Regions from separate parts of the Streptomyces sp. NPDC091282 genome, predicted to be linked through region 2. Evidence: predicted binding sites of a transcription regulator. Region 2 holds the regulator's gene; the other holds the start of a gene.
The links. The regulator HspR, encoded in region 2, represses chaperone genes until heat shock. The targets are predictions, from matches to a motif close to TTGAGNNNNNNNNNCTCAA.
Positions count from the first base shown of each region.

Region 1: a site for HspR is predicted at 6,131-6,149, ahead of lon (endopeptidase La). Genes of this name have one in related genera too.

Region 1 covers NZ_JBIVUX010000003.1:921,061-932,993, reverse strand. Annotated here, with positions in the region: gene ACIQOE_RS18160 (nitrate- and nitrite sensing domain-containing protein) at 1-832, opposite strand, end outside; gene ACIQOE_RS18155 (hypothetical protein) at 1,239-2,027, shown strand; gene ACIQOE_RS18150 (MarR family transcriptional regulator) at 2,039-2,530, opposite strand; gene ACIQOE_RS18145 (lysozyme) at 2,808-3,614, shown strand; gene lon (endopeptidase La) at 3,685-6,108, opposite strand; gene ACIQOE_RS18135 (rhomboid-like protein) at 6,365-7,198, opposite strand; gene ACIQOE_RS18130 (spermidine synthase) at 7,456-8,154, shown strand; gene ACIQOE_RS18125 (response regulator transcription factor) at 8,265-9,005, shown strand; gene ACIQOE_RS18120 (HAMP domain-containing sensor histidine kinase) at 9,002-10,108, shown strand; gene ACIQOE_RS18115 (multifunctional oxoglutarate decarboxylase/oxoglutarate dehydrogenase thiamine pyrophosphate-binding subunit/dihydrolipoyllysine-residue succinyltransferase subunit) at 10,434-11,933, shown strand, end outside.
Region 2 covers NZ_JBIVUX010000005.1:603,412-615,344, reverse strand. Annotated here, with positions in the region: gene clpB (ATP-dependent chaperone ClpB) at 59-2,704, opposite strand; gene ACIQOE_RS26155 ((2Fe-2S)-binding protein) at 3,169-3,465, opposite strand; gene ACIQOE_RS26150 (helix-turn-helix transcriptional regulator) at 3,767-4,804, shown strand; gene ACIQOE_RS26145 (LuxR C-terminal-related transcriptional regulator) at 4,841-5,893, opposite strand; gene ACIQOE_RS26140 (substrate-binding domain-containing protein) at 6,266-7,378, opposite strand; gene ACIQOE_RS26135 (PA14 domain-containing protein) at 7,673-10,093, shown strand; gene ACIQOE_RS26130 (heat shock protein transcriptional repressor HspR) at 10,163-10,609, opposite strand; gene dnaJ (molecular chaperone DnaJ) at 10,615-11,796, opposite strand; gene grpE (nucleotide exchange factor GrpE) at 11,833-11,933, opposite strand, start outside.

The DNA.
Region 1 (11,933 bases), on a different contig from region 2:
CGGTGACCGTGGAGTCGTAGGACTCGACCGCTGCCTCGGGCGCGGTGTCGCGGAAGTCGGCGAGGGCGGCGTCGGCGCGCAGCCTGGCCTGCTGCGCGGCCGCGGTGAGGGCGTCGCGCTGCTTGCGGTCGGCGTCGGAGGTGGTGGTGCTGGTGGCGGGCAGACCGGTGAGCGGGTCGATCGTGGTCTGGGTGGAGCTGGGGATGTTCAGGGCCGCGAGCAGGAGGCCGCGGGCGGCGGCGGACTGCTGGACGGCCGAGTCCAGCTCGGCGAGCGCGTAGGCGCCGGAGCCGGCCCGCGGGGGCGTCTGCTCGGCGAGTTCGCCGGCGAGGCGGTGGAGTTCGGTGATGGTCCGGGTGTAGGCCTCGTGCGCCTGCAGGGCCGTGCTGCGGCCGGTGAGCGCGGACCGGCGGACGGCCGCGATGCCGTCGAGGTCGGTGCGCAGCCAGCCCGGGATGCCGGTGTCCGCCCGCAGGTCCTCGACCTGGCGGTCGACCCGCGCGCCGCGGTCCTGCGAGGGCGCCTTGGACTTGGGCCGGCCCGCCGCGACGTAGGAGGTGACCTCGTCACGTTCGTCGGCGAGCGAGTGGGCCAGGGCCAGCGCGTCCTGGGTGCGCCCGGCGAGGGTCACCAGGTCCTGCGAGTCGCTCAGCTGCCCGGAGGCGGTCAGCAGGGCCGGGGCGCCGGCTCCCGCGATCGCCGCGGCGACCACCGCCACGGCCACGATCAGCCGGGTGCGGACGTGCTTGCGGCGGCCGGTGCCGACGGGAGCGACGGCGCCCGTGTCGGAGGCCGTCTTCTTGCCTGTGCGCCGAGGCCGCGTCTTCTGCACCGGTGCTCGCACTCCTGAACTCGTGTACCAAGGGGCCGGGTGGCACTCCGTCATAATCCCCGGCATGTCGGTGCCAAGTGGTGCGCGTACCCGGTACTGCACCCGTTATGTAGGTCCCCGACCCTCCCAGCGCCGGTGGGCGGCGGTTCGGCATCGCCTCAGTCGCCACCCGAAGGAGTGAACATCGGAGGGGAGTTGGCGGGCAAGTTCCGCCGGACTGTGCCGGGGCCTTTTCCGGCGGGCCGGTTGGACGCGGAGGTCAGGCTTTGGCAGTATTCGCCGACACGCCTTCCCGGAGTACGCCATTCCTGCCCAAAGCAGGCGGCTGACCTGCGGTGCTGCGTGAATTCCCGGACGGTTGCCAGCCTTTGGCGAAGATCGTGAAGGGGTCGTGCAGACTGGCCGGATGCGTACGGAAGTCGTTTCGGAGCCAGGCACCCCCGACCGCCCCAACGAGGACTTCGCCGGTGTCGGAGTTCCCGCCTCGGGACAGGGGGGTTGCCTGATCGTCCTGGACGGCGTCACCCCGCCGGTGGGCGGCACCGGGTGTCTGCATTCCGTCCCCTGGTTCACCGCGCGGCTCGGCGGTGCGCTGACCGAACTGACCGTTTCGGCAGCAGATCTGACACTGCGGGACATCCTCGGGCGGGCGATCCGGCGCACCGCGGACGCCCACGGTGACACCTGTGACCTTTCTCACCCGCGCACGCCCCAGGCGACGGTCGTCCTGGCCCGCTGGACCGCGCAGGCCCTGGAGTACCTCGTCCTGTCTGACTCCGCGCTGCTCCTGCGCTCCCCGGACGGCGCGGTCACCGCGGTCCTGGACGACCGGCTCGACCGCCTCCCGCGCTCCTCGCTGGCCTCGGACGCGATCGCCGACGCCACGGTCCGCAACAAGGAGGGCGGCTTCTTCACGGCCGCCGCCGATCCCTCGGTGGCGGCCCGTGCGGTGACCGGGAGCCTGCCCCGGGACCGGGTCGGCGCGCTCGCCGCCCTCACCGACGGGGCGACCCGCTGGACGGAGAAGTTCCGCGAGGGCGACTGGGCCGCCCTCTTCGAGGTCGTGGCCGAGCGGGGCGCGCGGGCGCTGGTCGACCGGGTGCGGGAGCTGGAGGCGGCGGACCGGCAGGAGCGGGCGTTCCTGCGGCGGAGCAAGACGCACGACGACGCGACGGTGGTGTACGTCGAGTTCTGACGCGCCGGCGGCTACTTCTCCATCACACCGTTGAGCTGGTGGAGCAGCCGGGCCAGTTCGGCGACCTCCCGGCGCGGCCAGTGGGCGAGCTGGCTGACGTACCGGCCGCGGCGGGCCTCGCGGACCGTGCCGACCCGGCGCCGGCCCTCGTCGGTGAGGGCGACCAGCCAGGCGCGGCCGTCGGCCGGATCGGGTGCGCGGGTGATCAGCCCGAGCTCCTCCAGGGCCCGCAGCTGGCGGGACATGGTGGCCTTGCCGACGCCGATGTAGGCGGCCAGTTCGGTGGCGCGCTGGCCGCCGCACTCGTCGAGCCGGACCAGCAGGCCGTAGGCGGCGGTCTCCAGGTCGGGATGGACCTCGCGGGCCATCTCTCCCTGGTTGGCGCGGGCCCGGCGCAGCAGCACGGTCAACTCGCGTTCCAGGGTGAGGAATTCCTGGTCCGCACCGGTCGGCGTCAGCCCGGTGGCGGCGCGCAGTCCGTCGCCCTTTTCGTCGTCGTGCACGTCAGCACCCCTGATCGGTTTCGCAGTCCTGAAAGTTTCCGTCAAACCCCGTCGTCGCCGCAGCTCGCCAAGTATTCCGCAGGCGTAGACCAACGGCAGCCGCCGGACCCCCTTCCCCGGCGTCCGCGGCCTGCGTAGCGTCTCCGGCAGGCAAAAAGATGGCATGCCCACGCCACCGGCCCGCGTCACGCCGTGTGACCCCGCGTCGTGTCGCGCCCCTCGCACCGGCCGTCTCTGGCATATCTGGGAACCCCACCTCACCCCACGGAGGCACGTCATGCCCGTGCACAGACCCGCCCCCACTCTCCTCACCGGACTGCTCGCGCTCCTGGTCGCGGCGGTCTCCCCGATCCCGGCCCACGCCGACTCGGCCGCCCCCGCGCGCGGTTCGGCGTACATGGGCATGGGCGTCCTGGCCCACGACGGCCAGGGCGGCACGCCCAAGAGCAGCGACGCCGCCCAGACCGAGGGCGTCGACGTCTCCGGCCACCAGGGCAACGTCGCCTGGCCGACCCTGCTGAACAGCGGGGTCAAATGGGCGTACACCAAGGCGACCGAAGGCACGTACTACACGAACCCCTACTTCGCCCAGCAGTACGACGGCTCCTACGACGTGGGCATGATCCGCGGCGCGTACCACTTCGCGACCCCGGACACCACGAGCGGCGCCGCCCAGGCGAACTACTTCGTCGACCACGGCGGCGGCTGGTCCAAGGACGGCAGGACCCTGCCCGGCGCCCTCGACATCGAGTGGAACCCGTACGGCGCCGCCTGCTACGGCAAGTCCACCGGCGCGATGGTCAGCTGGATCTCCGACTTCCTCAAGACCTACCGGAAGCGCACCGGCCGGGACGCCGTGATCTACACGGCCACCAGCTGGTGGAAGGACTGCACCGGCAACTACGGCGGTTTCGCCGCCGCCCACCCCCTGTGGATCGCCCGGTACGCCTCGGACGTGGGCACGCTGCCCGCCGGCTGGTCCTACTACACGGCGTGGCAGTACACGTCGTCAGGACCGACCGTCGGGGACCACGACAAGTTCAACGGGGCCCTCGACCGGGTGGTCGCGCTCGCCAACGGCTGACGCCGCCCGGCAGCCCGAAGGCCCGGGCCTCCTCGCGGGGACCCGGGCCCTCCTCCTCCGGCAGCGTCCGTCACGCCGCTGCCGGAACCTCCGGCGCCGCGCCCTGCGTGGCGGGCGCGAGCGCCAGCTCCAGGACCTGCCGGACGTCGGTGACGGCGTGGACGTCGAGCTTGTCCAGCACCTCCGCCGGGACGTCGTCCAGGTCGGCCTCGTTGCGCTTGGGGATGATGACGGTCTTCACCCCGGCGCGCTGGGCGGCGAGCAGCTTCTGCTTCACGCCGCCGATGGGCAGCACCCGGCCGGTCAGCGAGACCTCGCCGGTCATGGCCACGTCCGTGCGGACCAGGCGTCCCGACAGGAGGGACGCGAGGGCCGTCGTCATGGTGACGCCGGCGCTCGGGCCGTCCTTGGGCACCGCGCCCGCCGGGAAGTGGATGTGCACGCCCCGCTCCTTCAGGTCGCCGACCGGGAGTTCCAGTTCGGCGCCGTGCGAGCGGAGGAAGGACAGGGCGATCTGCGCGCTCTCCTTCATCACGTCACCCAGCTGACCGGTGAGGGTCAGACCCGCCGCGCCCGTCTCCGGGTCGGCCAGCGACGCCTCCACGAAGAGGACGTCGCCGCCCGCTCCGGTGACCGCGAGACCGGTCGCCACGCCCGGGACCGCCGTACGGCGCTCGGCCGGGTCCTGGGCGGACTCGGGCACGTGGTGCGGACGGCCGATCAGGCCCCGCAGGTCCGCGTCCGTGATCGTGAACGGCAGCTCCCGCTCCCCCAGTTCGTGCTGGGCCGCGACCTTGCGCAGCAGCCGGGCGATCGACCGCTCCAGGGTGCGCACGCCCGCCTCCCGGGTGTACTCCCCGGCGAGCTTGCGCAGCGCGCTCTCGTCGAGGGCCACCTCGTCCGTGCCGAGTCCGGCCCGCTCCAGCTGGCGCGGGAGCAGGTGGTCCCGGGCGATGACGACCTTCTCGTCCTCGGTGTAGCCGTCCAGGCGGACCAGCTCCATCCGGTCGAGCAGCGCCTCCGGGATGGCCTCCAGGACGTTGGCGGTGGCCAGGAAGACGACGTCCGAGAGGTCGAGTTCGACCTCCAGGTAGTGGTCGCGGAAGGTGTGGTTCTGCGCCGGGTCGAGGACTTCGAGCAGGGCGGCCGCCGGGTCGCCCCGGAAGTCGGACCCCACCTTGTCGATCTCGTCCAGCAGGACGACCGGGTTCATCGAACCGGCCTCCTTGACCGCACGGACGATCCGGCCGGGCAGCGCGCCGACGTAGGTACGGCGGTGACCGCGGATCTCGGCCTCGTCCCGGACACCGCCGAGGGCGACCCGGACGAACTTCCGGCCCATCGCGTGCGCGACGGACTCACCGAGCGAGGTCTTGCCGACACCGGGCGGGCCGACGAGCGCCAGCACGGCACCGCCGCGCCGCCCGCCGATGACCCCGAGCCCCCGGTCGCTGCGGCGCTTGCGCACCGCCAGGTACTCGGTGATCCGCGCCTTCACGTCCTCCAGGCCGGCGTGCTCGGCGTCCAGGACCGCCTTGGCGCCCTGGATGTCGTACGCGTCCTCGGTCCTCTCGTTCCACGGCAGTTCCAGGACCGTGTCCAGCCAGGTCCGGATCCACGAGCCCTCGGGCGACTGGTCGCTGGACCGCTCCAGCTTGTCGACCTCCTTGAGGGCGGCCTCGCGGACCTTCTCCGGCAGGTCGGCGGCCTCCACCCGGGAGCGGTAGTCGTCGGACTCCTCGGCCGAATCCTTGGAGTTCTCGCCGTTCAGCTCGCGCAGCTCCTTGCGGACCGCTTCGAGCTGGCGGCGCAGCAGGAACTCGCGCTGCTGCTTGTCGACGCCCTCCTGGACGTCCTTGGCGATCGTCTCGGCCACGTCCTGCTCGGCGAGGTGGTCGCGCAGCTGCTGGGTGGCGAGCTTCAGCCGGGCCACCGGGTCGGGGGTCTCCAGCAGTTCGATCTTCTGGTCGGTGGTCAGGAACGGCGAGTAGCCGGAGTTGTCGGCGAGCGCCGAGACGTCGTCGATGGCCTGCACCCGGTCCACGACCTGCCAGGCGGCGCGCTTGCGCAGCCAGGCGGTGGCGAGGGCCTTGTACTCCTTGACCAGTTCGGTGACGTGACCGGGCACCGGATCCGGGACGTTCTCCTCCACGCGGGTGCCCTCGACCCACAGGGCGGCACCCGGGCCGGTGGTGCCGGCGCCGATGCGGACGCGGTACCGGCCGCGGATCAGCGCGCCGGGGTCGCCGTCGGCCAGCCGGCCGACCTGCTCCACGGTGCCGAGCACACCGGTGCCCGGGTAGGTGCCGTCGACCCGCGGGACCAGCAGCACCCTGGGCTTGCCGGGCTCGTTGCGGGCGGCGGCCTGGGCGGCCTCCACGGCGGCACGTACATCGGGGTCCTTGAGGTCCAGCGGGACCACCATCCCGGGCAGCACGACCTCGTCGTCGAGCGGCAGCACAGGGAGGGTGAGTGATGCGGACGTCGAAGCCATGATCTCCCCTTCGGCATTGAACTTGAGCTATGCCGACTCAATGCATGTGAGCCACTGAATGTTCCCGGGGGTGCGTTCGCTGTGAGCGATCGCCCGCTGACCTGCCGACACCGCCAGAACACCGACCGCCGCACCCTGATTCCGCGCCGGCCCACGGCGCCCCCGAAGGGGCGCGGGGAATCGCGCGACACGCCACGGTGGCGCGGCACGGTCCATGCCGGCCGAGTCCGCACCGCCCCGGCAAGGGCACCGGCGGTCAGGAACCGGCGGCGCGCCCGGCCCCGGAGACGTCGGCCGCCAAGGACTCCGCGTGTTCGCGGTGCCAGCGGCGCACCACGGGCCACAGGGCCGTCCCGATGGACAGCGAGATCAGGTGCCCCCAGTTGGTCATCGGGTCCTGGAAGGCGACCAGGTCCATGACGAGGCTGTAGCCGACCAGGGCCAGCAGCGGCCGCCCCAGCCAGGGGGTGAGCAGGCCGCACAGGGCGCCGACCCCGGCGGCCACGCCGTAGCTGATGCCGTAGTCGAGGCGGTGCAGGGAGGTGCCGGGGAGGTGGCCGGCCAGGACGGCCAGGCCCACCGGGACCTCGGTGGCGAGGGTGGCCAGCACGTGGCCCGCCAGGAAGACGAGGATCGCCCGGGCCCCGCCGATCCGCCGTTCCAGCGCGGTCAGCACGAGCACGAAGGCGAGCGCGTACGGGGACAGCAGGCCGCCCGCGACCCACAGCGCGCTGGCCAGCAGGACGAAGACCGGGGTGCGTGACAGGTGGGCGACGTCGGTGCTGGAGTCCTGGTAGACGGCGTGCAGCAGGCCGGGGCCCGCGTACTCGGCGAAGAGCGAGGTGAGGGCCAGGAGCAGCGTGTAGAAGAAGGTGACCGGCGTGCCGGCGGGCGTGGGCAGCAGCCGCCAGGGCCGCAGTGCCGGGACGGCGCGCGGGATCGCCACCGCCGGGAGGGCGAGGAGCGGGCCGCGCTGCCGCGGCACCCCGTCCAGCAGGACGGCGGCCTCCGCGGCGGGCACCGGTGGGGGCGCGCCCGCGGGAACGGGCTGCGGCACGGGCGGCGACGCGGCCCCGGCGGTCCGTTCCACGGTCGGGTGCTCCTTCCGTCTCACCTCGCCAGCCTTCGCCGTCCCCCGAGCGGCTGTCTATGACCGAAGCCACCCGGCGAGCGATTCACAGGATTTTCTGAAGAACCGTGCGGCGTTGCGAGGAACCATACGAGCCGCCCGCGGCCGCCCACGGGCGCGAAGCGCCGGGCGGCCCCTCGAACGAGTGACACCCGGGCGACCGTCCGACACCCGTAATTCGCGTGGCCGCAAAGCCGCGTTGGGGCAGGATGGCCGGCATGGCGGACATCATCGACAGGACCTCCGCGGACGACGGCCCACCCGTGGTCCTGGACCGGCGCGAGGGGCCGTACGGCGAGGTGGTGCTGCGCAGGCACGGCCGGCTGCTGCAGATCATCGCCAACGGCTGCTTCCTGATGGACACCTCCGACGGCCGCTCGGAGCGGCTGCTCGTGGACGCGGCCCGGGACGCGCTGGACGGACGCGCCGAACCGGCCGTGCTGATCGGCGGGCTGGGCGTCGGGTTCTCGCTGGCGCACGCCGCGCGGGATCCCCGCTGGGGCCGGATCACGGTGGTGGAACGGGAGCCGGCCGTCGTCGGCTGGCACCGGGACGGCCCGCTGTCCCCGCTGTCCGCGGGCGCGTTGGCGGACGCGCGCACGGAGATCGTCGAGGACGATCTCGTCACGTACGTCAATGAGACTTCCGACACATTCGACGCGCTGTGCCTGGACATCGACAACGGACCGGGCTGGACGGTCGACGAGGACAACGAGGGCCTGTACTCACCGGTCGGACTCGCAAGCTGTGCAAGGGTGTTGGAGCCGGGCGGGGTGCTCGCCGTGTGGTCCGCCCAGCCCTGTGCCGCGTTCGAGGAAACCTTGCGGAATGCCGGGTTCAAACAGGTGCGTACCGAAGAGATCCCGGTTGCCCGGGGCGTTCCGGACGTCGTTCACCTCGCCGTCCGCCCTGGATAGCGGGTGCGCCGCCTGTCCCCGTAGGGTGCATCCCTGACGCGGATCATTCAAGCGTCAATCGCAGTCATGGGATCACCCCACTGGTTCCGGAAAGCACACAGGGGCGGGCGATGGAGCAGACACACACCTCCCACAACGGCACGGCGACGGCTTCTCCGGGCGCCCAGCGCCGGGTTCTGGTCGTCGAGGACGATGCCACGATCGTCGACGCCATCGCGGCCCGCCTGCGCGCCGAGGGATTTCTCGTGCAAACCGCGGGCGACGGCCCGGCGGCCGTCGACACCGCCGAGGCCTGGCAGCCCGACCTGCTGATCCTCGACATCATGCTGCCCGGCTTCGACGGCCTGGAGGTCTGCCGCCGTGTGCAGGCCCAGCGGCCGGTGCCGGTGCTGATGCTCACCGCGCGCGACGACGAGACCGACATGCTGGTGGGCCTCGGGGTCGGCGCCGACGACTACATGACCAAGCCGTTCTCCATGCGGGAGCTGGCGGCCCGGGTGCACGTCCTGCTGCGCCGGGTGGAGCGGGCGGCCGTCGCGGCCTCCACGCCCCGGTCCGGCATCCTGCGCCTCGGCGAGCTGGAGATCGACCACGCGCAGCGCCGGGTGCGGGTGCGCAGCGAGGACGTGCACCTCACGCCGACCGAGTTCGACCTGCTGGTGTGCCTGGCCAACACCCCGCGCGCGGTGCTCTCCCGCGAGCAGCTGCTCGCGGAGGTCTGGGACTGGGCGGACGCCTCGGGCACCCGCACGGTCGACAGCCACATCAAGGCGCTCCGCCGGAAGATCGGCGCCGAGCGGATCCGCACCGTGCACGGTGTGGGCTACGCACTGGAGACACCGACGCCATGACCGCCGGGCCGGCCGGACCGAGAGGTCCCGGGGAGGAACCCTGGGGCACCGTGCGCCCGTTCTCGATCAAGACCAAGCTCGGCGCCCTGGTCGTCGTCTCGGTCCTGATCACCACGGGCCTGTCGATGATCGCGGTGCACACCAAGACGGAGCTGCGCTTCATCACGGTCTTCTCGATGATCGCCACCCTGCTGATCACGCAGTTCGTGGCGCACTCGCTCACCGCGCCGCTGGACGACATGAACGCGGTGGCCCGGTCCATCTCGCAGGGCGACTACACGCGCCGGGTGCGCGAGCACCGCCGGGACGAGCTGGGCGATCTGGCCGAGACGATCAACGTCATGGCCGACGAGCTGGAGGCCCAGGACCGTCAGCGCAAGGAGCTGGTGGCGAACGTCTCGCACGAGCTGCGCACGCCCATCGCGGGCCTGCGGGCCGTCCTGGAGAACGTCGTCGACGGGATCGCCGAGCCGGACACCGAGACCATGCGCACAGCCCTCAAGCAGACCGAGCGCCTCGGACGGCTGGTGGAGACCCTGCTGGACCTCTCCCGCCTGGACAACGGCGTCGTACCGCTGCGGCAGCGCCGCTTCGAGGTGTGGCCGTACCTGTCGGGCGTGCTCAAGGAGGCCAACATGGTCGCCGGGGCGCGCGGCCTGGCCTCGAACTCCGGCAGCCACACCCGTACCGACGTCCATCTGCACCTGGACGTCTCGCCTCCGGAGCTGACGGCGCACGCCGACCCGGAGCGCATCCACCAGGTGGTGGCGAATCTCATCGACAACGCGGTCAAGCACAGCCCGCCGCACGGCCGCGTGACCCTGAAGGCACGGCGCGGCCGTCAGCCCGAGTCGCTGGAACTGGAGGTCCTGGACGAGGGCCCCGGGATCCCGCGCTCGGAGTGGCACCGCGTCTTCGAGCGCTTCAACCGGGGGGCCGTACGACGGCCGCACGGGCCCGGCAGCGACGGCGGCACGGGGCTCGGGCTGGCGATCGCCCGGTGGGCGGTGGATCTGCACGGCGGCCGGATCGGCGTGGCCGAATCCGAGCGGGGCTGCAGGATCATCGTCACCCTCCCAGGGCTTTCCTCCGTGCCAAGTTGACGTAAAGTTCGATCCGGAGCCTCAAGATCGATCTGTGGTCCGGCGGCCGTCCGCTCAGCGGGGCCGGTGTGAGCAGGCGCGGTCTCCGCGCACGTCGTGGCAGGTACCGGCGCGAGGCGATCTCGGGCACGGCTGAGCCATGCCCGTTTCTGTCCTCTCCTAGCGGAACCACGCTTGTTTCCCGCCATTTCAAGCCCCGAAACACGCTTTCCGGTGTGACTTACACGACGATGAACGGGCCCGACCTGACCTTCACGGTCTTGGAGGCGTAGCCTTTATTCCCGCTGTCCATCACCTTGTGAAGCGGAAGAGGGCGGTTGCCGCCGTGTCGCCACAGTCCCCCAGTAACTCGAGCATCTCGACCGACGCAGACCAAGCGGGCAAGAACCCCGCAGCCGCGTTCGGACCGAACGAGTGGCTCGTCGACGAGATCTATCAGCAGTACCTCCAGGACCCGAATTCGGTAGACCGTGCCTGGTGGGACTTCTTCGCCGACTACAAGCCGGGGGCGCCCGCCGCCTCGGCTCCGGCGGGTACCGCGGCCGCGGGGGCCGCGGGCACCACGACGCCCGCGCAACCGCAGGCGCAGCAGGCGGCGGCTCCGGCCGCGCCGGCTCCCACCACGCCCGCGCCCGCCGCTCAGGCTCCCGCCGCGCCCGCCCAGGCCGCTCCGGCCGCGCAGGCCGCGCCCCCGGCCGCAGCGCCCGCTCCGGCGCCCGCGAAGCCCGCAGCCGCGGCTCCTGCCGCCGCGAAGCCGGCCGCCGCGAAGGCCGCGCCCGCCGCCGCGGCGCCCGAGGGTCCCGAGCTGGTCACCCTGCGTGGCCCGGCCGCGGCCGTCGCGAAGAACATGAACGCCTCGCTGGAGCTGCCGACGGCCACCTCGGTCCGCGCGGTCCCGGTGAAGCTGCTGTTCGACAACCGGATCGTCATCAACAACCACCTCAAGCGCGCCCGGGGCGGGAAGATCTCCTTCACGCACCTGATCGGCTTCGCGATGGTGCAGGCGATCAAGGCCATGCCGTCGATGAACCACTCGTTCGGCGAGAAGGACGGCAAGCCGACCCTGGTCAAGCCGGCCCACGTCAACCTGGGCCTGGCCATCGACCTGGTGAAGCCCAACGGCGACCGCCAGCTGGTCGTCGCGGCCATCAAGAAGGCCGAGACGCTGAACTTCTTCGAGTTCTGGCAGGCCTACGAGGACATCGTCCGTCGCGCCCGCGACAACAAGCTGACGATGGACGACTTCACCGGCGTCACGGTCTCCCTGACCAACCCCGGCGGCCTCGGCACCGTCCACTCGGTCCCGCGTCTGATGCCCGGCCAGTCGGTCATCATGGGCGTCGGCTCCATGGACTACCCGGCGGAGTTCCAGGGCACCAGCCAGGACACCCTGAACAAGCTCGGCATCTCGAAGGTCATGACGCTCACGTCGACCTACGACCACCGGGTCATCCAGGGCGCCGCCTCCGGAGAGTTCCTGCGCCAGGTCGCGAACCTCCTCCTCGGCGAGAACGGCTTCTACGACGACATCTTCGAGGCCCTGCGCATCCCCTACGAGCCGGTCCGCTGGCTCAAGGACATCGACGCCTCGCACGACGACGACGTCACCAAGGCCGCCCGTGTCTTCGAGCTGATCCACTCCTACCGGGTCCGCGGCCACGTCATGGCCGACACCGACCCGCTGGAGTACAAGCAGCGCAAGCACCCCGACCTGGACATCATCGAGCACGGCCTCACCCTGTGGGACCTGGAGCGCGACTTCGCCGTCGGCGGCTTCGCCGGCAAGTCGATGATGAAGCTGCGCGACATCCTCGGCGTGCTGCGC
Region 2 (11,933 bases):
GGGAGGGGGGTGGCAACCCCCGCCCCGGCGGGTTCATCTCCCGTTGGCGCAATTCCGCTCAGAGCGTTTTCCCGGACTCCTGACCGGTGCTTTCGACGCCCTCCGCGGCCGGTTCCCGCGCCGTCACCGGGCCCACGAGCAGGCCGTCGCCGAAGGCGTCCACCCGGATCGTGTCGCCGTCCTTGACCTCGCCGGAGAGGATCTCCTTGGCGAGCCGGTCACCGATGGCGGTCTGGACCAGGCGGCGCAGCGGCCGGGCGCCGTACGCCGGGTCGTTGCCCTCCTCGGCGAGCCAGGCCAGGGCCTCCTGGGTGATCTCCAGCGTGAGCCGGCGCTCGGCCAGCCGCCGGGCCAGCCGGTCGATCTGGAGCCGGGCGATCCGCGCCAGTTCGTCCTTGGCCAGCGCGGAGAAGACGACCAGGTCGTCCAGGCGGTTGAGGAACTCGGGCTTGAAGGAGTGCCGGACCGTCTCCAGGACCTGGCTCTTCTTCTCCTCCTCGCCGAGCACGGGGTCCACCAGGTACTGGCTGCCCAGGTTCGACGTCAGCACCAGGATGGTGTTGCGGAAGTCGACCGTGCGGCCCTGGCCGTCGGTGAGGCGGCCGTCGTCCAGCACCTGGAGGAGGATGTCGAAGACCTCCGGGTGGGCCTTCTCCACCTCGTCCAGGAGCACCACGGTGTAGGGCCGGCGGCGGACCGCCTCGGTCAGCTGACCGCCCTCCTCGTAGCCGACGTATCCGGGCGGGGCGCCGACCAGCCGGGCCACGCTGTGCTTCTCGCTGTACTCCGACATGTCGATGCGGACCATCGCCCGCTCGTCGTCGAAGAGGAAGTCCGCGAGAGCCTTGGCCAGTTCCGTCTTGCCGACACCGGTGGGGCCGAGGAAGAGGAAGGAGCCGGTCGGGCGGTCCGGGTCGGCGATACCGGCACGGGAGCGCCGTACCGCGTCCGACACCGCGCGCACGGCCTCGGTCTGGCCGATCAGGCGGCGGCCCAGCTCCTCCTCCATGCGCAGCAGCTTCTGGGTCTCGCCCTCCAGGAGGCGCCCGGCGGGGATGCCGGTCCAGGCGGCCACCACGTCCGCGATGTCGTCGGAGCCGACCTCGTCCTTGACCATGGTGTCCTTGGCCGTCTCCTCCTCGGCCTCGGACGCGGCCTCCAGCTCCTTCTCCAGCTGCGGGATCTCGCCGTACAGCAGCTTGGAGGCGGTGTCGAAGTCGCCGTCGCGCTGGGCGCGTTCGGCGGTGCCGCGCAGGGCGTCGAGCCTCTCCTTCAGCTCGCCGACCCGGTTCAGGGACTGCTTCTCGCGCTCCCAGCGGGCGTTGAGGCCGCGCAGGTCCTCCTCCTTGTCGGCGAGGTCGCGGCGCAGCTTCTCCAGGCGCTCCCGGGAGGCCGGGTCGGTCTCCTTCTCCAGCGCCAGCTCCTCCATCTTCAACCGGTCCACGACACGCTGGAGTTCGTCGATCTCGACGGGCGAGGAGTCGATCTCCATGCGGAGCCGCGAGGCCGCCTCGTCGACCAGGTCGATGGCCTTGTCGGGGAGGAAGCGGGAGGTGATGTAGCGGTCGGAGAGGGTCGCGGCGGCGACCAGCGCGCTGTCCGCGATCTGCACCTTGTGGTGCGCCTCGTAACGGCCCTTGAGGCCGCGGAGGATGGCGATGGTGTCCTCGACGGTCGGCTCCGCCACCAGCACCTGCTGGAAGCGGCGCTCCAGCGCCGGGTCCTTCTCGATCCGCTCGCGGTACTCGTCCAGGGTGGTGGCGCCGACCATGCGCAGCTCGCCGCGGGCCAGCATCGGCTTCAGCATGTTGCCGGCGTCCATCGCGGAGTCGCCGCCGGCGCCCGCGCCGACGACCGTGTGCAGCTCGTCGATGAAGGTGATGACCTGTCCGTCGGAGTCCTTGATCTCGGCCAGGACGGTCTTCAGCCGCTCCTCGAACTCACCCCGGTACTTCGCGCCCGCGACCATCGCGCCCAGGTCGAGCGACACCAGCCGCTTGTCCTTCAGCGACTCGGGCACGTCGCCCTTGACGATCCGCTGGGCCAGGCCCTCGACCACGGCGGTCTTGCCGACGCCGGGCTCGCCGATGAGCACGGGGTTGTTCTTGGTACGGCGGGACAGCACCTGCACGACCCGCCGGATCTCCTGGTCGCGCCCGATGACGGGGTCGAGCTTGCCGTCCCGCGCGGCGGCCGTGAAGTCGGTGCCGAACTTCTCCAGGGCCTTGTACTGGCCCTCGGGGTCGGCGTTGGTCACGCGGCGGCCGCCGCGCGTCTTCTGGAAGGCCTCCACCAGCTTCTTCGCGGTGGCGCCCTGCCGGCCGAGCACCTCGCCGGCCGCGCCGCCCTTGGCGGCGATGCCGATGAGCAGGTGTTCGGTGGAGAGGAAGTCGTCACCGAGGTCGCGGGCCCGCTCGCCCGCGTCGGCGAGGACCGCGAGCAGCTCGCGGTTGGGCTGCGGGGGCGCGACCGTGGAGCCGGTCACGCTGGGCAGGGTGGTCAGCACCCGCTCGGCGCCCTGCCGTACGACGGCCTGGTCCGCGTCCACGGCCGCGAGCAGGTCGGTGATGTTCTCGTTGTCCTGGCCCGCAAGCAGAGCCAGCAGCAGGTGGGCAGGGGTGAGGTCCGCGTGCCCCTCGGTCACGGCCCGGCTGCTGGCCGCGTTGATCGCGTCCCGGCTCCTGTTGGTCAGCTCGGCGTCCACGTTCGCGTTCTCCTCCTCGGCATCGTTCGGCTGACTCAGCCAACGTACACAAAGTTGAGTCTATTCCACTCAAGGTGGAGACGGGAGTCCTTCCGGGAACCGGGTTCGCCGGGTTCGGGGACGGGCGGCCCGGAGCGCCGGAAGGGCGGGGGCGCGACGGTACGGCGGCCGGAAGACGCCGGCGGGGCCGGCCGGCGGCCGGAAGGGGAAGAAAGAGGGGCGCCGGGGCCGCGGTGACACCGAAGGCGAGGGGCGAGGGGCGGGATCGAGCCGCCGAGCCGGGGCGGCCACCCCGTTCTGCGGGCGGTCCAGCGACGGAATTCAGCCACCGTGGACCTTGGCCGAAACCAGCCGATAAACAGAAATGTCCCCCGAAAACTGCAGCGGCGTCACCGTGTTCAGGTCACGGTGACGCCGCTGCGGGGGGAAGCACCTGAGCGATCTTTTACGACGGGGGAATCGCGTCAGGCACTGCGGGGGGTGGCCGAGATGGTCCTCACGTCCGGGACGTCCGGCTCAGCCAGCCGGTGGTCCCGTTGGTCCAGGTTCACAAAGATCATTCCGTACCGGACGGCACACCGCACGGGCTGTGGCGCGCCCCGCGGCTTGCGCAGGCACCGGTAGGCCCGTACGTCCTCGTCCTCGTCGCGCGTCACGACGACCGGCTCTCCGAACACGGTCACCATCAGCGAGTCACCGCTGTGGGGGATGGCGGTGACCAGGTCGATGAAGTGCCAGCCGGAGCGGTAGGCGGTGGCCATCTCGCGGCGGAAGGATCGGTCGTCCGGTGGGGTGGTCACGTCAGCTCCCGGTTCCTTCCACGGTGTCCACGGCGACACTCGGCCAGCTGGTGTTGGCCTGAACATCACCCTTCGCTCCGGAAACACCACTCCACGCAACGAGGGCCGCGACGACGGAGCAGGTCGCGACAAGCACCGAGCGAAGCAATTTCCCGCGCATGTTCGACTTCGTCCTCACTTGAAGTTCCTGCTTCCCCGTCTTGTACGACGATGGCTCATTCGGGCACGTCATGGCCACACAATCAATGCATCATGTTCCTGCATGTTCAGGACCCTGGGGGGTGGAGATTTGATAACGAATCAGACAAAGGAGACGCATCCCCACGCTGTGACAGAACTGTGTGAGGACGGTGCCCGTGTCTACTCCACAGCTCTGCGCGCGGGACGCGTCGCGCGCGCAGAGGCGGAGACAGCCCCTTGCCTGATGGAGTTCGCCCTGCTCCACCCGGATCCGGACGACCCCGACTGGCTGCGTCCGGTGCCCCCCGCGGTGGCGCTGGCGCGACGGCTCGGCCCTCTCGAACGCGAGATCTCCGACCGCCGGCGGCTCTCCACCGAGCTGGCCGAGTCGTTCGAGCCCTTCATGATGCTCGGCACACAGGTCGCGGCGAGCAGTGACTCGATCGCCGTGCTGGAGGGCGGCGAACGGATCAACGCGGCGCTCAACCTGGCCACGGCCCAGTGCCAGAAAGAGGTGCTGAGCGTCCATCCGAGCGAGCGGATCTCCGAGCGCAACGTGCTGCTCGGGATGGAGCGCGACCGGCCGCTCGTCGAGCGCGGGGTCCGGATCCGCACCCTGTACCAGCACACAGCGCGGCACAGCCCGGAGAAGCTGGCCTACGCCGCCTTCCTCGCCGACGGCAAGGCGGAGTACCGCACGATCGACGAGGTCGTGGAACGCCTGATCATCTGTGACGAGACGGTCGCCTTCATCCCCATCCGGGACGACCAGCAGGTCGCGCTCGAAGTGCGCCACCCGGGCCTGGTCCGCTACCTGATCAAGGTCTTCGAGTTCATGTGGTCCCGCGCGGTCCCGCTGAACATCGACGGGCCCTACGAAGCGGCGCCCGACGGCATCACGGAGATCCAGCACTCCATCGCGAAGCTGCTCGTGGAGGGCCACGTGGACGAGGCCATCGCCCGCAGGCTCGGGATGAACGTCCGCACCTGCCGCGCCCACATCGCCAAGCTGGCCCAGGCGCTCGGCAGCGGCAGCCGTGCCCAACTCGGCTACCTGATAGCGCAGTCGGGGATCCTGGACAGCGACAGCACGCCTCCGGCGCCGGAGGCCGGCCGTTGACCCCGAGCGCGCCGGGAGCCGCCCGGCCCGGCCGCCTCAGCGCACGCTCGGGGATTCCTGGTCGGGAAGGCTGACGGCGGGCGGTGCCGTGCCCGTCTCGCCCGGTGGCCGGTCCAGGCCCACCTGGGCTATGCGCACGCCCAGTTGGGTGCGGCTGGCCGCGCCGAGCGTCTCCGAGAGGCGGGCGATGTGGGCGCGGCAGGTGCGGACGCTGATGCCGAGGCGTTCGGCGATCACCGCGTCCTGGTGGCCCTCGGCGAGCAGCGCCGCGATGGACTGCTCGCGGTGCGAGATGCCCTCGATGCCGGTGTCGGGGAGCGGGGCGGTGAGGGGGATCGCGAGGCGCCACAGGCGCTCGAAGACGGTGACGAAGTACTCGACGAGGGCGGGGTGGCGCAGTTCCAGGGCCATCGTGCGGTCGGCGTTGGCGGGGATGAAGGCGACCGTGCGGTCGAAGAGGATGAGGCGGTCGATGACCTCGTCGAGCGTCCGGGCCTCCACCGCGTCGCCCATCAGCTCCAGGTAGTTGAGCAGACCCTGGCCGTGCCGGGCGACATGGGTGTACAGGTCCCGCATCCGAACGCCGCGGCCGCGCAGGGCGACCGCCCGGTGCAGTCCCTCGGTCAGCTCCGACTCCCGGCGGATGCCGCCCGGCTGGACGGTCAGCACCTCACTGGTGCAGGCCTCCGTCGCCTCGTCCATGGCCGCCTGGATCCGTGACAGCCCGTCCAGGACCCGGATCGCCGCCGTGCCCTCCGCGGAGGCCGAGGCGGCCTGCAACTGCCGTCCCAGACCGGCGTACCACTCGAAGGCGGAGACCGCCGAGCCCACCCGCCGCTGGCTGTCGGTGACCTCGTCGTGGACCCCGCGCAGCAGCCGGATCATGACCTCCTGCGGGGAGGTCGGCACCAGCCAGTCCATGTCGTCGGGGTCGGGGTGCAGCAGTGCCAGCTCCAGCAGGCACGGCACCGCGTCGGCGTCCGTGCGCGGTACCCGGCCCCGGCGCACGGCCCGGGAGTACACGCGGTCCCCGGCGGCGCACAGTCGGTCGGCACCATGTGGATGCTTGTCCGTCCCGTGCCCGGCCATCGGCCATTCCACCCCCGGTTTGCTGCCTCTTCCGCAGCGCAACTATGAGCGGTCAGGACCGGGTCCGCAACACGGCTCCCCTCGCACCGGGCGTCGCAATACCCTGGTACGTCCCCTATCTCCCGGCCTCCGCGGGCCGCTCCGCACCAGGATGACGGCGGTCGCGGCGGGGCCGCGCGGGCATCGCGGGCAGCGCCTGCCAGAGGTGGTCGCCGGGCCCTCGCAGGGGCCCGGTCAGGCCTTCCCCGCCGGATGCCGGGGCCCCGCAACTCGCGTGCGGGGGTGGGGCGTTGCCGAAGGGCCGCCTCGGGGCTCCTCCACGACGGACGGCGGTCGTGGAGGGCCCGGCGTCTTTGTGCGCCCCGCCGGGGGCTACTTGAGGCCGGCCTCGGCGCAGGCCGTCTTGTAGGCGGCGGTGCAGATCTGCGAGATCTTGTAGATGCCGTCGGCGACGACGGTGTCCTTGATCTTGCTCTTCGTCACGGCGCTGACCTGCACCAGCTGGGCCGGAATGTCCTTGTTGGTCGGGCTGTCGACCTGGTCCTGGGTGAGCGCGTCGAACTGGATGTCCTTGCCCTGCACCTTGTAGACGGCCATCTCGGCGGCGGCCTCGGCCTCGTTCGGGTAGGGCTTGTAGACGGTCATGTACTGCTCGCCGATGAGGATCCGCTGAATGGCGTCGAGGTCGGCGTCCTGGCCGGTGACCGGCGGCAGGTTGGTGATGCCGGCCGCCTTGAGGGACTTGATGATCTCGCCCGCCATGGCGTCGTTGGCGGAGTAGACGGCGGCCACGTTGTCCTTGCCGATCGCGTTGATGGCCTTGGTGACCTCCTTGCCGGCGGTCGGCGGGTCCCAGTCCTTGGTGTCGAAGGAGGCGCCGGAGGGGATGTCCACCTTGCCCGACAGCTCGGACATCGCACCCGTCTTGAACTGCTTGGCGTTCGGGTCCGTCGGCGAGCCGTTGACCATGATGACCTTGTCGGAGGTGTCGGCGTCCGGTCCGAGCCCCTCCAGCAGCGTGCGGGCCTGCACCTCGCCCACCAGTTCGTTGTCGAAGGAGACGTAGGCGTCGATCGGGCCCTCGGCGAGGCGGTCGTAGGCGATGACCGGGATGCCCGCGGCCTTGGCCTTCTTCACCTCGCCCCTGATGGCGTGCGAGTCGACCGAGTCCAGGATGATCACGTCGACCTTGTCGTCGATCATCTTCTGCATCTGCTCGGACTGCTTGGAGGCGATCGACCCGGCGTTGGCGTACGCGATCCGCCCCTGCTTGTTGGTCAGCTCGGCGATCTTCGCCTTCATGATCGGGTAGTCGAAGTTCTGGTACCGGGTGTTGATGATGTCCGGCATCAGCACACCCACGGTGATGTCGTTGCCCTTGGTCGGGCTCGCGGTGGTCGACGATCCCGACGCGTTGAGCACGCCGCAGCCGGCGAGCGAGAGGGTCATCGTGGACGCGGCCACAAACATGGCTATACGACGCATTCGGGGGCTCACTTCAGGTGCGTTCCGGACTTGGGACTGCTTGCGACCCAGATGTCTGAAAAGACAACGCGTAGGCCGTACCCGGCGTCAAGCGGAACCACTTAACGAGTGCGCAACACTACGCTCCGCTGCGACTGTGAAGGGGATGCGGAATCGCCTGCAAACACCCTTTACGGACCCTCCATCCAAAGGGAGTTCATGGGAAGGCAAAGATCAGTACAACCAACTCCTTTCCTCATGAGTCGACAACGGCAACGGCCATCTCCGTCATAACGGAAACGACCAGAGGATCGAATGAAGCCAGCCAGACGCACCGCGGCCGGCGCCGTGGTGCTCGCCACCGCCGGCACCCTGCTCGGCGGCGCCGTCGCGCCCGCCACGGCGGCCACGACGACCTGCACCGCACCCGTCTACCAACGGCAGTTGTTCGCGAACACCACGTTCAAGGGCGCCCCGAGGAAGACCGGCTGCGACTCCACGATCAGCGAGAGCTGGAGCGGCGCCCCCGCCTCCGGCCTGCCACGGGACAACTTCGGCGTCCGCTGGACGGTGACCCGCGACTTCGGCTCCGGCGGCCCGTTCACCCTCGCCGCCTCCGGACTCGACGGCATCCGGGTGTACCTCGACGGCGTGCGCAGGATCGACCTGTGGAAGAACACGGCCTCGACGGTGAGCAGGACCGTCGCCGTCACCGTTCCCAGGGGCCGGCACACCCTGCGGATCGACTACGTCAACTGGACCGGCGCCGCCAAGGTCAAGTTCGCCTACACGCCCCGCACTTCGGCGACCGTCGACAAGACCGCGCCGCTCACGCCGAGCGGAACGTCCCTCTCGTACGACAAGGCCACCGGCCGGGCGAGGCTCACCTGGTCGAAGAACCGGGAGCTGGACCTCGCCGGGTACCGGGTCTACCGGCGGCTCAAGGGCGGCTCCTTCGGCAGCAAGCCCCTGGCCACGACCGCGTCCACCACGTACACCGACACCCCGCCGAGGACCGGCGCCGTCTACTACTACGAGGTCCGCGCCCACGACAGGGCCGGCAACCGGTCCGCCGGCACCGCCGACCTGGGCGTCACGACCCCCGACAGGACGCCGCCCGCCGCGCCGTTCGTCGAGATGGACAGCTGCCCGGCCGACCGGCCCCACCCCGGCCCCGAGCTCGTCACGACCGCCGAGAACGCGGCGGACATCGCGCTGTACGAGCTGCAGCGGCGAAACCCCGTCAGCGGCGCCTGGAGCACCGTGTACACGGGGACCAAGGGCGCGATCTGCGACACCGGGCAGCCGGCCGACGGCAGCAAGGTGACCTACCGGGGCCGGGCCCGCGACGCCGCCGGGAACTGGTCCGCGTACTCGGCCGCCGCCACCTTCACCACCAGCGACCGGACGCCTCCCGCGGCCGTGTCCGCCGTCCGGACGGAGTACCGCTCCGGCGTGCCCCACCTGGTGTGGTCCCCGGTCGACGGCGCCGCCTCCTACCAGGTCCTCCAGTACGACCCGGCGACCGGCGGCTGGCTCGACGCGCTGCCCGGCAGCGGCACCGCCGTCCGCACCACCAAGGCCACCGACGTCGTCCCGCTCCAGCGGCTCGCGGTCGCCGACGGCTACCGGTACGCGGTGCGTTCGGTGGACGCGGCGGGCAACGCGGCCGCCCCGGCACAGGTCACGCTGACGATGGCGGACCGCCCGGAGGCCGTGCCCTCCTTCCGGACCACCGCGCACCGGTTCGACGAGGGCGTGATGGTCGAGTGGAGCAGCGCCGATCCGTGGACCTTCGGCGAGGACCGGCCCCTGCTCACCTACCGGGTCGTGCGCACCGACCGGGCGACCGGCGTCAGCAGCACGGTGGCCGGGTGCAAGCCGGACGACGCGCGGGACCTGCCGCTGACGGACCCGCACACCTACTGGACCTGGACCGGCGACGACGCCCCGGCGTACGCCGGGGACCGGCAGATCAACGGCTCCTGCTGGGACGTCTCCGGCGCCTCCGAGACGGCGTACGACTACACGGTCGTGACGGTCGACCCGTACGGTCACGCGTCGCGGCCCGGTCCGGCCGCCACGGCGACCACGCCGGACACCGTGCGCCCGGCTCCGGTGGAGAACCTGACGGCCGAAACCGTGCCGCTGGGCGTCCGCCTGACCTGGACGCCGCCCGCCGACGACGACGTCACCGAGTACTACGTGTGGCAGGGCACGACCGACCCGGAGACCGGCGGGACGGTCTGGACGAAGAACTGCTGGACCTCGAACTCCTCGCAGACCGGGATCATCTGCCCGACCGTGCCGGACGGCGCCACCCACGTCTACCGCGTGGCCGCCGCGGACGGTTTCCACCTGTACGAGAACGAGGGCCCCGACTTCTTCCGCACCACGACCGTCGAGGTCGCCCTGCCGGACACCCGGCCGCCCGGCTGGACCACGGCCACCGTCCGCGCGGACCGTTACCCGGAGCTGCACGTCGGCTGCTCGGAGAGCTCCGGCTGCCTCGGCGACTGCGCCCGGTTCGCCGCCTACCGCGTGGAGCGCTGGGACCCGGCCGCAGGGGCCTACGTCACCCTGTCCGAGGGCCCGACGGGCACCGCCTCGTTCTTCATGGACACCACCGTGTCCGGGGACGAACTGGGCCTGCACTACTACCGGGTCGTCCGCCTGGACGCCTCCGGCGCCGAGGCGTCGGTCACCGAGGCTGCCTACGGCATCTGGGACTACTGACCGCATGGCGAAGGGGCCCGAAGGACATGTCCTTCGGGCCCCTTCGCACGCGTACCGACGGTCCTGCCGCTAGTCCTTGGCCTTCTTCGGCCGCCACACCACCAGCGCGCTGGTCTGCTGGACCTCCTGGTACGGGACCAGGTCACGGCGGTACGAGGCGTGCACCGCCGCTTCGCGCTGGCGCATCGCGGCCGCGGCGCCGTCCAGGGCCGCTTCCATCTCGGCCATGCGGGCCTGGAGCGCGGCGACCTGGTTCTCCAGTTCGATGATGCGCTTGATGCCGGCCAGGTTGATGCCCTCGTCCTGCGACAACGCCTGCACCTGACGGAGCAGTTCGATGTCGCGGGCCGAGTAGCGGCGGCCCCGCCCGGCCGTGCGGTCCGGGGAGACCAGGCCCAGGCGGTCGTACTGGCGCAGCGTCTGCGGGTGCAGTCCGGAGAGCTGGGCCGCCACCGAGATGACGTAGACCGGGGTCTCCTCGGTCAGTTCATACGGATTGCGTCGACGGCCGTCCATCTCTGTCATGCTCCCTTCGCGGCCTCGAACAGCTCGGCCCGCGGGTCCTCACCCGCGGTCGCCTCGCGATACGCCTCCAGCGCGTCACGAGCATTCCCCGACAGGTCCTTCGGGACACTCACCTCGACGGTGACCAGAAGGTCGCCGCGGGTGCCGTCCTTGCGGACCGCGCCCTTGCCGCGGGCGCGCATGGTGCGGCCGTTGGGCGTGCCCGGAGGCAGCTTCAGGGTGACCGGCGGTCCGCCCAGGGTCGGGACCCTGACCTCGCCGCCGAGCGCCGCCTCGGTGAAGGTCACCGGCACGGTCACCGTGAGGTTGTCCTCCTTGCGGCCGAACACTGGGTGGGTGTCGACGTGGACCATGACGTACAGGTCACCGGCCGGGCCACCGCGTTCGCCGGGTGCGCCCTTGCCGCGCAGGCGGATGCGCTGGCCGTCCGTCACCCCGGCGGGGATGCGGACCTGCATGGTCCGGGACGACTTGGCGCGGCCGCTGCCCTTGCAGTCCGGGCAGGGGTTCTCCGCGATGAGGCCGCGGCCCTTGCAGTCGGGGCAGGGATCGGTGAGCGAGAAGCCGCCGCCGGATCCCCGCGCCACCTGGCCGGTGCCGACGCAGGTCGGGCACACACGGGGTGTGCCGTTCACGTCGCCGGTGCCCGAACAGGCCTTGCAGGGTGCCTGCGAGGACATCCGCAGCGGGACCGTGGCGCCCTCGATGGCCTCCGTGAAGCTGAGCGTGACCTCGGACTCGATGTCCTGGCCGCGCCGGGGCTGGGTCCGTGCGCCCGCGCCGCCGCCCCGGTTGAACAGGCCCCCCAGGACGTCGCTGAAGCCGCCGCCGCCACCGCCGAAGCCGCCGCCTCCGGCCTGGGCGCCGCCTCCGAAGAGGTCGCCCAGGTCGAAGTTGAAGTTGCCGCCGCCCGCGCCCGGCCCCGGGCGGAAGCCGCCGTTGCCGAAGAGGGCGCGTGCCTCGTCGTACTCCTTGCGCTTCTTGGTGTCACCGAGCACGTCGTTCGCCTCGGAGATCTCCTTGAAGCGCTCCTCGGCCTTGGCGTTGCCCTTGTTGGCGTCCGGGTGGAACTCGCGGGCGAGCTTCCGGTACGCCTTCTTGATCTCGGCCTCGGTGGCGTCCTTGGGGACGCCGAGGACCTTGTAGTAGTCCTTCTCGATGAAGTCCTTGGTGCTCATCCCCGACGCCCCTCCTTCCGCTCGGTACCTATGACGTCAGCCCTCCTCAGGGCCGTTGTCCTTCTCGTCGCCGGCCGCCGGGGCCTCGTCGGCCCCCTCGGCCTTGGCCGCGGTCGCCCCCGGCTGCGGTTCGGCGA